Regions from separate parts of the Enterobacter sp. JS8-1 genome, predicted to be linked through region 1. Evidence: predicted binding sites of a transcription regulator. Region 1 holds the regulator's gene; each other region holds the start of a gene.
The links. The regulator LexA, encoded in region 1, represses DNA repair genes until DNA is damaged. The targets are predictions, from matches to a motif close to TNCTGTATGTACATACAGNA.

Region 1 (3,118 bases):
GTCATGGAACAGCTTGATGGACTCTTCTTTCGGCGTGTAATAGGTAAACACGCGCGGCCCGCCGTGAATAAACACGTAGCGCGGCAGCAGAGTGCCATCAACTTCAAGCGGTTCAAGTGGGTCAGGTAAATCATGCGCCAGACATTGGGCGCGAAGCGTCAGCAGGTCTGCCTTCGAGTTATAAGGCAAAACGTACATAATAGGGCGCGACGTATCGAGCCCTAATTCCAGCGCAGGTTCTGCTGGGATAGACTTACTTTTTACCAGGACGCTTAATGGTAAATTAAGTAATTTGTAGTAAATTCGTGGCCAGCCGGACATAAACGATGTAAAGCCTCTGGTTAATAATGCAATTGCGGCGCAAGGATAACAGAAAGCGCGCAAAATTTCTGTTGTTACCCGTCATACTTCAGGCTACAGCGAAACGCGCTGCTGCCAGAGTTACTGACGCTATTTCCAATAAAAGGTTCTATTAATGGCCAATAATACCACTGGGTTAACTCGAATCATCAAAGCTGCCGGCTATTCATGGAAAGGTTTCCGTGCCGCATGGGTCAATGAAGCCGCGTTTCGCCAGGAGGGCGTTGCCGCTATCGTCGCGGTTATCATCGCCTGTTTCCTTGATGTTGATGCTATTACCCGCGTACTTCTCATCGGCTCTGTTCTTTTGGTGATGATAGTGGAAATTCTCAATAGCGCTATTGAGGCGGTTGTGGACCGTATCGGTTCAGATTTCCACGAACTTTCTGGCCGTGCGAAAGACATGGGGTCTGCCGCTGTGCTGTTGGCGATTATCACGGCAGCGATCACTTGGGTTACGTTGCTTTGGTCACATTTCCGATGAGCCTCGAGGAATAATTAAGTCCCTGGTTTTTTGTGCAGTTTTTGGTTCCAAAATCGCCTTTGACTGTATATACTCACAGCATAACTGTATATACACCCAGGGGGCGGAATGAAAGCGTTAACGACCAGGCAGCAAGAGGTGTTTGATCTCATCCGGGATCATATCGGCCAGACGGGTATGCCACCCACGCGTGCGGAAATCGCTCAGCGTCTGGGCTTCCGTTCTCCAAATGCGGCCGAGGAACACCTGAAAGCGCTGGCGCGCAAAGGTGTGATTGAAATTGTGTCTGGCGCGTCTCGCGGCATTCGTCTGCTGGTGGAAGAAGAGACAGGTATTCCGCTGATTGGTCGTGTCGCCGCAGGTGAACCTCTGTTGGCCCAGCAGCATATTGAAGGTCACTATCAGGTTGATCCTGGTATGTTCAAGCCGAGTGCGGATTTCCTGCTGCGCGTCAGCGGGATGTCTATGAAAGATATCGGCATTCTTGACGGCGATCTGCTGGCCGTTCACAAAACGCAGGATGTACGTAACGGTCAGGTTGTGGTCGCGCGTATTGATGATGAAGTGACCGTCAAACGGCTGAAAAAACAGGGTAATACCGTACAGCTGCTGCCCGAAAATAACGAATTCTCCCCGATTGTGGTGGATCTGCGCGAACAGAACTTCTCCATTGAAGGTCTCGCCGTTGGTGTTATCCGCAACGGTGAATGGCTGTAACTTCTTCCTGACAGGCTACGGGTCTCCGTAGCCTGGATCATTTCCCATTCCCGGTATTTTTCATGTCACTGCTGACGGCTTCTGATAAGGCATTGTGGCGTCTTGCACTGCCGATGATTTTTTCCAATATCACCGTTCCCCTGCTTGGCCTGGTGGACACCGCGGTGATTGGTCATCTGGATTCTCCCGTTTATCTGGGCGGCGTGGCGATTGGCGCAACGGCGACCAGTTTTCTCTTTATGCTCCTGCTCTTCTTACGCATGAGTACCACGGGGCTTACGGCACAAGCCTATGGCGCGAAAGATCCGCTGCGACTGGCGCGGGCGCTGGTTCAGCCACTCATTCTGGCGCTTGGGGCAGGCGCGTTAATCGTTCTGTTTCGCACGCCGCTGATTGATCTGGCTCTGCACATTGTGGGCGGCAGCGAGGCGGTGCTGGAGCAGGCCAGGCGCTTCCTTGAAATCCGCTGGCTCAGCGCGCCCGCATCGCTGGCAAACCTGGTTCTGCTGGGCTGGCTGCTGGGCGTGCAGTACGCTCGTGCGCCGGTCATCCTGTTGGTGGTGGGAAACCTTTTGAACATCGTGCTCGACCTCTGGCTGGTGATGGGCTTGCACATGAACGTACGGGGCGCGGCGCTGGCAACCGCAGTTGCAGAATACAGCACGTTTCTCATCGGACTGTGGATGGTCTGGCGCGTACTGGTCATGCGTGGAATCTCCCTCGTCATGCTGAAAACCGCGTGGCGCGGCAACATCCGCGAGCTGCTGGCGCTGAACCGGGACATCATGTTGCGCTCGCTCCTGCTGCAACTCTGTTTTGGTGCGTTAACGGTTTTTGGTGCCCGTCTTGGGCCTGAGATCGTTGCGGTCAACGCGGTACTGATGACATTGCTGACGTTTACCGCGTATGCGCTGGATGGCTTTGCTTACGCCGTGGAGGCGCACTCCGGGCAGGCATACGGTGCGCGTGAAAGTGGCCAGCTCCGCGAGGTGTGGCGAGCGGCTTGCCGTCAGTCAGGTCTGGTCGCGCTGGCATTCGCACTGATTTATGCCTGTTTCGGCAGCGATATTATCGCGTTACTCACGTCGTTACCGGCTTTACGCGAACTGGCGGGCCACTATCTCATCTGGCAGGTGATCTTACCGGTGGTGGGCGTCTGGTGTTATCTGCTGGACGGCATGTTTATTGGCGCAACGCGCGGCGCGGAGATGCGTAACAGCATGGCGGTCGCGGCTGCAGGTTTTGGCATGACGCTGCTGACCTTACCGTATTTGGGCAACCATGGTTTATGGCTGGCACTGGCGGTTTTCCTGTCGCTGCGCGGATTGTCGCTGGCATTCATCTGGCACCGCCACTGGCAAAACAATACCTGGCTCCCTTCCCGTCACGATATATCGTGACGGTTAAAGATTCCGAATATGAAATCAACCGCCGAATCCTTAACTACAATTATTATCACGTCCAGCAGAAAAGAACGTAACGGACGTTACGACCCAACGCTTAACTAAGAGGACACGATGATGAATAAAGACGAAATCGGCGGCAACTGGAAGCAGT
Region 2 (3,118 bases), 110 kb from region 1:
AACGCGTGTCCGGCATCCGGGTACACTACAATCTCCGCCTTCGCGTTCGCCGCGCGTAGCGCATGACGCATGGTCTCGACGGTATCAAGCGGAATGCCTGTATCCTGACCACCATAAAGCCCTAGCACCGGTGCATTCAAATCCGTTGCGATATCAACAGGCTGCTTCGGTGAGTTCAGCGTTTTTTCGCCCACCAGTTTGCCGTACCAGGCGACGGCCGCTTTCAACTGCGGGTTATGCGCGGCATACAGCCAGCTAATGCGTCCGCCCCAGCAGAAGCCGGTCACCAGCAGACGATGTGCATCGCCCCCGTTGCGCGCGGCCCAGCTGGCAACGTGATCAAGGTCAGCCAGCACCTGGGCATCCGGAACTTTGCTCACCAGATTGTTGAACAATGTAGGGATATCGCTGTAATCGTTCGGATCGCCCTGACGGAAATAGAGCTCTGGCGCAATGGCCAGGTACCCTTCCTGCGCCAGGCGGCGGCAGAGGTCACGAATATGCTCGTGAACGCCAAAAATTTCCTGAACCACAATCACGATCGGCAGCGGGCCGTCTGCCGATTTTGGCCGCGCGTGATAAGCAGGCATATTCTCCCCCTGCGAGGGAATGGAGGTCTCGCCCGCAGTAATGGCTTCTTCTGAGGTTGAGACGATGGTTGAAGCATGCGGAGCCGCAGCAGGTGCAAAACCGGTTTTTTCAGTCATGGCATTCTCCGTACCAATGAGTTAGCGCAAAGGTAAATATAGTCACCAGGTTAACAACCCACAGTGCCTTATACGGTCTATCTTTTGTGCAGCACCTGTCGATATAACTTGTTAATGTGATGTAAGTCACTATTTAATGGAAATTAACTGCAACCATTTTCATTCATGGTGAGGTATGTCACGAAATTCTGCGTAGTGCTTCTGTAAAGTACCGTTTTACTTCTTCTGACTAACCGACCCACAGAGGAGTCACCCTATGTCTAAGTCTGATGTTTTTCATCTCGGCCTCACTAAAAACGATTTACAAGGGGCTACGCTCGCTATCGTCCCTGGCGATCCTGAGCGTGTGGAAAAGATCGCCGCGCTGATGGATAAGCCGGTTAAGCTGGCAGCCCATCGTGAATTCACCACCTGGCGCGCAGAGCTGGATGGCAAAGCGGTGATCGTGTGCTCTACCGGTATCGGTGGCCCGTCTACGTCTATTGCGGTGGAAGAGCTGGCGCAGCTGGGCATTCGTACTTTCCTGCGTATCGGCACCACCGGCGCTATTCAGCCGCACATCAACGTGGGCGACGTGCTGGTTACGACCGCATCTGTACGTCTGGACGGCGCAAGCCTGCACTTTGCACCAATGGAATTCCCGGCAGTAGCCGATTTCGAATGTACCACCGCGCTGGTTGAGGCCGCGAAATCCGTGGGCGCGACCACTCACGTGGGCGTCACCGCCTCTTCCGATACCTTCTACCCGGGCCAGGAGCGTTACGACACCTTCTCAGGCCGCGTGGTGAGCCGTTTCAAAGGCTCTATGGAAGAGTGGCAGTCCATGGGCGTGATGAACTACGAAATGGAATCTGCAACGCTGTTGACCATGTGCGCAAGCCAGGGTCTGCGTGCCGGTATGGTGGCGGGCGTGATCGTCAACCGTACCCAGCAGGAGATCCCGAACGCCGAAACCATGAAGCAGACCGAAAGTCATGCGGTGAAAATCGTGGTGGAAGCGGCCCGTCGCCTCATCTAATCCTCTCTTCAGAGACACAAGGCCGACATGTTCGGCCTTTATTTTTTGCGTTGCGCCTCGCAGGAAAACCCTTTCAAACTGGACGTTCATACAGCACAATTCTATTTTGTGCGGGTAATACGTTGATGCAGGGGGCATTGTGGATATCTCAATCCTGATTTATGCGGTGGTTGCGCTGGTGAGCGTGGCGGTAGGCTGGCTGATTTCCAGCTACCAGCATGCGCAGATGAAAGCCGAGCAGCTGGCAGAACGTGAAGAGATCGTCTCGGAGCTAAGCGCCACAAAACAACAGCTTGCTCAAGGCTCGCACTGGCGTGACGAGTGCGAGCTGCTCAATAATGAACTGCGTAACCTGCGCGACATCAACACTTCGCTGGAGGCCGATCTCCGCGAAGTGACCACCCGTCTTGAATCCACCCAACTGCATGCGGAAGACAAAATCCGCCAGATGATCAACAGCGAGCAGCGCCTCAGCGAACAGTTTGAGAACCTCGCCAACCGAATTTTTGAGCACAGCAACCGCCGCGTTGACGAACAGAACCGACAGAGCCTGAATAGCCTGCTGACGCCGCTGCGTGAACAACTGGACGGGTTTCGCCGTCAGGTGCAGGACAGCTTTGGCCAGGAGGCGCGCGAGCGGCACACCCTGGCGCATGAAATCCGTAATCTCCAGCAGCTGAATGCCCAGATGGCGCAGGAGGCGGTGAACCTGACGCGCGCGCTCAAAGGCGATAACAAAACGCAGGGAAACTGGGGGGAAGTGGTGCTGACGCGCGTGCTTGAAGCGTCTGGCCTGCGCGAAGGGTATGAATACGAAACCCAGGTCAGCATCGAGAACGATGCCCGCTCGCGTATGCAGCCGGATGTCATCGTACGTCTGCCGCAGGGTAAAGATGTGGTGATTGACGCCAAAATGACGCTGGTGGCCTACGAGCGCTATTTCAACGCGGAAGATGACTACACCCGCGAGTCGGCGCTGCAGGAACACATCGCCTCCGTGCGTAACCATATTCGTCTTCTGGGCAGAAAGGATTATCAGCAGCTGCCGGGCCTGCGTTCGCTGGACTATGTGCTGATGTTTATCCCGGTAGAGCCCGCCTTCCTGCTGGCGCTCGACAGGCAGCCTGAACTGATCACCGAAGCGTTGAAAAATAACATTATGCTGGTCAGCCCTACCACGCTGCTGGTGGCCTTGCGGACCATTGCTAATCTGTGGCGGTACGAGCATCAAAGCCGTAACGCGCAACATATTGCCGATCGCGCCAGCAAGCTTTACGACAAAATGCGCCTGTTTGTGGACGATATGTCCTCGGTCGGGCAAAGCCTGGATCGTGCGCAGGATAACTACCGGCAGGCGATGAAAAAGCTCTCCTCCGGGCGTGGCAACCTGCTG
Region 3 (3,118 bases), 690 kb from region 1:
GTCAGGGCTGATTCTGGCGGCGCGTGCGAAGCTGGTGAACGCCGGTGATGTCATTATTGATATCAACGATGACCCGCAAAATCAGATCCGTACCCCGGCAGGGGACAAACTGCTCAATACGCTCTCGGGCAATGGGATCTTTGTCTCGTCAGCCTGCGGCGGCGGTGGCTCATGCGGGCAGTGCCGTGTGACGGTGAAAGAGGGCGGCGGTGATATCCTGCCCACTGAACTGTCCCATATCACGAAGCGTGAAGCGAAAGAAGGCTGCCGTCTCGCCTGCCAGGTCGCGGTGCGCCAGAACATGAAGATTGAGCTGCCGGAAGAGATCTTCGGCGTCAAAAAATGGGAGTGCGAAGTTATCTCTAACGATAACAAAGCCACGTTCATTAAAGAGCTTAAGCTGCGTGTTCCTGAAGGGGAGAGCGTTCCGTTCCGCGCGGGCGGGTATATCCAGATTGATTGTCCGGCGCACACCGTGGCGTATGCCGACTTCGACGTGCCCGAGGAGTATCGGGCCGACTGGGACAAATTCAATCTCTTCCGCTTTGTTTCCGAAGTAAAAGAGCCGACGTTGCGTGCTTACTCCATGGCTAACTATCCGGAAGAGAAGGGCATTATCATGCTCAACGTGCGTATCGCCACGCCGCCGCCGAATGTGCCGAATGCACCGCCGGGCGTTATGTCGTCGTATATCTGGTCCCTTAAGCCAGGCGACAAAGTGACGATCTCCGGTCCGTTCGGTGAGTTCTTTGCCAAAGATACCGACGCGGAAATGGTCTTTATCGGCGGCGGTGCCGGTATGGCCCCGATGCGCTCGCACATCTTTGACCAGCTCAAACGTCTAAGCAGCAAGCGTAAAATTAGCTTCTGGTACGGGGCACGCTCCCTGCGCGAGATGTTCTACGACGACGAGTTTGAACAGCTGTCGCGTGAGAACCCTAACTTTACCTTCCACGTGGCGCTTTCCGATCCGCAGCCGGAAGATAACTGGACGGGCTATACGGGCTTCATCCACAACGTGCTGTACGAAAACTACCTCAAACAGCACCCGGCACCGGAAGACTGTGAGTTCTATATGTGTGGTCCGCCGATGATGAACGCCGCCGTGATTAAGATGCTTAAAGATCTTGGCGTTGAAGATGAGAACATCATGCTTGATGATTTTGGAGGCTGATGATGCTGACGTTTCTGGCGACCTTTGGCGTCTTTGTGCTGGTGGTGCTCGGCATGTCGTTAGGCTGGATCATCAAGCGTAAAAGCATTCAGGGCAGCTGTGGCGGTATTTCATCTCTTGGGATGGAAAAGGTGTGCGACTGCCCGGAACCGTGCGATGCGCGGAAAAAAAGAATGGCCCGCGAGCAGCAGCGCATCATTTAAGTGTATGCAGGCCGGGTAAGGCAAAGCCGCCACCCGGCGTTTTCACATCTGCTTCTCAATCCTCATTTATTTACTGTATACTTATCCAGTAATGAGTGAGGGCTTACTATGCGCAAAATAATCCATGTCGATATGGACTGCTTTTTTGCCGCAGTGGAGATGCGTGACAACCCGGCGCTGCGGGATATTCCCATCGCCATTGGCGGCAGCCGCGTGCAGCGCGGTGTGATCAGCACCGCCAACTATCCCGCGCGCAAGTTTGGCGTGCGCAGCGCCATGCCGACTGCGATGGCCTTAAAGCTTTGCCCTCATCTCACGCTCCTGCCCGGTCGGTTTGATGCTTATAAAGAGGCCTCAATTCATATTCGTGAAATCTTCTCCCGCTACACCTCACTGATAGAACCGCTGTCGCTGGACGAAGCCTATCTGGATGTGACCGACAGCGTGCATTGCCACGGCTCGGCCACGCTGATGGCCCAGGAGATCCGCCAGACGATATTCAACGAACTGAATCTGACCGCATCGGCGGGCGTCGCGCCGGTTAAATTCCTCGCTAAAATTGCTTCAGATTTAAATAAACCCAACGGTCAATACGTCATCACCCCTGAAGAGGTGCCTGCGTTTTTGAAAACCCTACCGCTTGGCAAAATACCCGGCGTGGGGAAAGTCTCTGCCGCAAAGCTGGAAAGCATGGGGTTGCGCACCTGCGAAGACGTGCAGCGAAGCGATCTCGCCATGCTGCTTAAGCGCTTTGGAAAGTTTGGTCGCGTGCTGTGGGAGCGCAGCCAGGGCATTGACGATCGCGATGTGAACAGCGAACGGCTACGGAAATCCGTCGGCGTTGAGCGCACCCTCATTGAAGATATTCATGACTGGTCCGAGTGCGAGGCCATTATCACGGAACAGCTTTACCCTGAGCTGGAGCGACGCTTAACCAAGGTAAAGCCGGACCTGCTGATCGCCCGTCAGGGCATCAAGCTAAAATTTAACGATTTCCAGCAGACCACGCAGGAACACGTCTGGCCGCGTCTGAATAAAGACGATCTGATTGCGACCGCAAAAAAGGCATGGGAAGAGCGCCGGGGCGGGCGAGGGGTGAGGCTGGTGGGATTGCACGTCACGCTGCTGGACCCGCAGCTGGAACGACAGCTGGTATTGGGATTGTAAAAAAGCCCGGTGCGCTACGCTTACCGGGCCTACGTTTTTCACCCTCTCCCTGTGGGAGAGGGCTGGGGTGAAGGTATTACTTAGCAGGAATCGCTTTCAGCAGCTCAGTCAGCAGCGTCCAGTAATGGCCGACGCTTTCGATATGAACCTGCTCATCCGGTGAGTGCGGACCGGTGATGGTTGGCCCGATAGACACCATGTCCATGTCAGGATACGGCTTCTTGAACAGACCGCATTCCAGACCGGCGTGGATAACCTGAATGTTCGGGGTGCTGTTGAACAGACGCTGGTATGTTTCACGCACCAGTGCCATGACCGGGGAGCTTGCGTCCGGCTGCCAGCCCGGGTAGCTGCCTTTCGCGGAGGTTTTTGCGCCCGCCAGCGTGCCCAGAGACTCCAGCATGCTCACCACGTACTCTTTACCGCTGTCGATCAGGGAACGGATCAGGCAGATGATCTCTGCGCTGTCGTCGCCCATGGTCACCACGCCCACGTTCAGTGAGGTTTCTACCACGCCTTTCGCAACGTCAGAGTTGCGGATCACGCCGTTTGGCGTCGCGTTCAGCAGCTGAAC
Region 4 (3,118 bases), on a different replicon from region 1:
ACCAGACCTGTCCCAGCCCGGAATGATTAATGCCATCGAGAACCTTCATCAGCTCAGCGCTGTGAGGACGTGGAGGACGTTCGTCGAACAGCTGCAGCTGCGAAACGCCGGAGCCGGTGAAGTCGTTCAGCATCACACCGGCTTTGGCATACCGGTGCCCTTCCTTCCAGATACGCTCCAGAGCCGTTGTGGCGGCCGCAATGATGTCCCGGGTGTCCTGAGTGGGGGTAAGCAGTTTCTCCGTGGCCACGTTGCCATAGTAAGGCTCTTTAACGGCGAACGGAGACGTTTTGATGAATACGGAAATATGCCGACAGTACTGGCGCTCTTTACGCAGCTTTTCTGAGGCCCGTTCTGCGTACTGACAGACGGCCTGGCGCAGCGAATCGTATTCAGTGATCTTCTCGCCAAAACTGCGGCTGCAGACAATCTGTTGCTTAGTAGGCGGCGCTTCCTCAAGCGACATGCAGCTTTCCCCGTTCAGTTCGCGCACTGTTCGCTCGAGAACGACGGAGAAATTTTTCCGGATGAAGGCCGGGTTCGTCAGGGCCAGATCAAGCGCGGTCCTGATGCCAAGAACATTGAGCTTGCGTGCAATACGGTTTCCCACGCCCCAGATCTCTTCGACCGGCTGCAGTGAAAGCAGTTTCCGCGTTCGCTGAGGATTCCCCCGGGTCAGGGCGAGCACGCCACGAAACTGTTTCCACTCCTTTGAGGCCCACTGGGCTGATTTTGCCAGGGTTTTCGTCGGCCCGGCACCCACGCCGATGGTCAGACGGGTACAGTCATACACGTGCTGACGCAGCTGCCGGCCGAAGTCCTCCAGGTCCATGCAGTGCTCAACGCCGGTCAGGTCGAGGAACATCTCGTCAATCGAATACTGTTCCACCCTTGGGGCCAGCTCCTCCAGGCAGCTCATCACGCGCGCTGACATCGAGGCATAAAGTTCATAGTTGCTTGAGAACGCGTATATTTTTTCCGGGTACGTTTCGTTTTTCATCTGAAACCACGGCGTGCCCATTTTGATCCAGGGCTTTGCCTCGGCACTTCTTGCGATGACGCAGCCATCGTTATTACTGAGCACCACAACCGGCTCTCCTTTCAAATCAGGGCGGAAAACACGTTCGCAGCTGGCATAAAAGCTGTCCACATCGGCCAGGGCAAACATCAGTACATCTCCCTCGGGCGGTGGATGATGTGCGTGACGACGCCAAAGATATCCAGATCGTCCGGGTCGGGATAAATCGGCGACCAGGCGGCGTTCATTGGCTGCAGCGTCAGTCGTGGCGTCAGCAGAAGCCGTTTAACCGTAAACTCCCCCTGCACACTGGCCACAACAATATCGCCGTGCCGGGGCTTCTCTGCACTGTCCACAACCAGCAGATCGCCATTGTAAAGGCTGCCGTCGGACATGCTGTCACCGCTGGCACGGAGATAGTAAGTCGCGCTCGGGTGCCGTATGCAGTAATCATGGAGATCCAGGTCGGACTCGACATAGTCAGCGGCAGGGCTGGGAAAACCGCAGCTGGCCAGGTCTGCAAACAACGGACGGGCCTGTGGCGGGAGTGCTTTCCCGGTGCTGAAAAGCTGCAGTTTCATCTTTCCTCCTGACGTCTAAATATACTGGTTATGCATACAGTATATTTAACAGCGTGAGGATAATCCAGATCACCTGCTTCATGAACAGGGTGAGTAACCTAAGTTACTCAAAATGCTATTTAATATCATTATGAGATATTTAAATTACTCACAATGAGAGATAAGGCTTTTATTTTTCCATTTTGCTCTTATAATATTTATCAAATTGAGTTTAATTGACGGAGCATAATGATGAATATTTACTGCGATGATGGTTCAACTAATGTTAAGCTGGCATGGTTTGAAGGAAACGAGCTGCAGACCCGGGTTTCGGCTAACTCCTTCCGGCATGGCTGGAAAGTGGCGGAATTCAGTGCCGCAACGTTTAACTATCAGGTGGGCACGCTGAAATACACCTGGGACAGCGTCAGCCGGGATGCCATCCCGACGACAAACGTGGAATACCAGTACGGTGATCTCAACCTGCTGGCCGTGCATCATGCCCTGCTGAACAGCGGACTTGAGCCGCAGCCGGTGAGCCTGACCGTGACGCTGCCCCTGAGCGAGTATTATGACGGGGACTGCCAGCGGAACGAGGAGAACATCCGACGCAAACGGGAAAACCTGATGCGTGAGCTGGTTCTGAATAAGGGCAGGGCATTTACCGTAACGGACGTGAAGGTGATGCCGGAATCACTGCCGGCGGCGTTCTCCCGTCTCGCGGAGCTGAAGCCCGGACCCGCTGAGACCACCCTGATTATCGATCTCGGCGGAACCACGCTCGATGCCGGCGTGATTGTCGGACAGTTTGATGATATCAGTGCGGTACACGGTAATCCGTCTGTCGGCGTGTCACAGGTCACCCGTGCAGCTGCAGGCGCGCTGCGGACTGCAGACAGCGAAACCAGCGCGCTTATTGCTGACACGGTCATCCGCAACCGCAACGATCGTCAGTATCTGCAGCGAGTGATCAACGATGCCGGAAAAATTGATGATGTTCTGAACAAAATTACAGAGGCAATCACTTTCCTGGGGGCGCGTGTCACCAGTGAGCTGACGGCCTTCAGGAACGTTAACCGGGTATTCCTGGTCGGGGGAGGGGCATCCCTCATTGAAGAGGCTATCCGTCAGGCCTGGCCTCTGGCTCCTGACCGTATCGAGGTTATCGGCGATCCGCAGCTGGCGCTGGCCAGAGAGATTGCCCTTTACAATAAAGAGGACTAAACGTGCCGGACGGCCAGTATTCTTTCTATCTGCACAGCGACGGTCGCACCGACATCGCGGCGATGGCGACCATCAGCACCATCTCACAGCCCCTGCGCGGTGACTTCATCCGGACCGCCGCCACCGCCGGGGCGGTGATGTACCAGACGGATGCCCGTTTACCGGCGCTGATCCCGGTGTTCTTTGACGGACATCTGAGTGCCATCCGGCTTTGTGCCGTGATGGCGCTGGTATCCGGCACCTGGTCTTCACTCTCAGGACTTCCTGATGAGCCTGATGGTGGCGTGGCTGCTCTGGCCATGTCACCGGAGACGGA

Region 2: rmuC (DNA recombination protein RmuC) is a predicted target of LexA. The motif match lies at 1,802-1,821, and genes of this name have one in related genera.
Region 3: dinB (DNA polymerase IV) is a predicted target of LexA. The motif match lies at 1,449-1,468, and genes of this name have one in related genera.
Region 4: umuD (translesion error-prone DNA polymerase V autoproteolytic subunit) is a predicted target of LexA. The motif match lies at 1,622-1,641, and genes of this name have one in related genera.

Annotation. Positions count from the first base shown of each region.
Region 1 is NZ_CP185805.1:288,484-291,601, forward strand. It holds gene plsB (glycerol-3-phosphate 1-O-acyltransferase PlsB) at 1-321, opposite strand, end outside; gene ACOQH0_RS01385 (diacylglycerol kinase) at 476-844, shown strand; gene lexA (transcriptional repressor LexA) at 953-1,561, shown strand; gene dinF (MATE family efflux transporter DinF) at 1,624-2,961, shown strand; partial or broken gene ACOQH0_RS01400 (hypothetical protein) at 2,958-3,032, shown strand; gene ACOQH0_RS01405 (CsbD family protein) at 3,082-3,118, shown strand, end outside.
Region 2 is NZ_CP185805.1:180,545-183,662, forward strand. It holds gene ACOQH0_RS00895 (dienelactone hydrolase family protein) at 1-707, opposite strand, end outside; gene udp (uridine phosphorylase) at 964-1,725, shown strand; gene rmuC (DNA recombination protein RmuC) at 1,865-3,118, shown strand, end outside.
Region 3 is NZ_CP185805.1:973,732-976,849, forward strand. It holds gene nqrF (NADH:ubiquinone reductase (Na(+)-transporting) subunit F) at 1-1,174, shown strand, start outside; gene nqrM ((Na+)-NQR maturation NqrM) at 1,177-1,377, shown strand; gene dinB (DNA polymerase IV) at 1,486-2,544, shown strand; gene pepD (cytosol nonspecific dipeptidase) at 2,621-3,118, opposite strand, start outside.
Region 4 is NZ_CP185806.1:147,095-150,212, reverse strand. It holds gene ACOQH0_RS23975 (Y-family DNA polymerase) at 1-1,168, opposite strand, end outside; gene umuD (translesion error-prone DNA polymerase V autoproteolytic subunit) at 1,168-1,599, opposite strand; gene parM (plasmid segregation protein ParM domain-containing protein) at 1,831-2,802, shown strand; gene ACOQH0_RS23960 (plasmid partitioning/stability family protein) at 2,805-3,118, shown strand, end outside.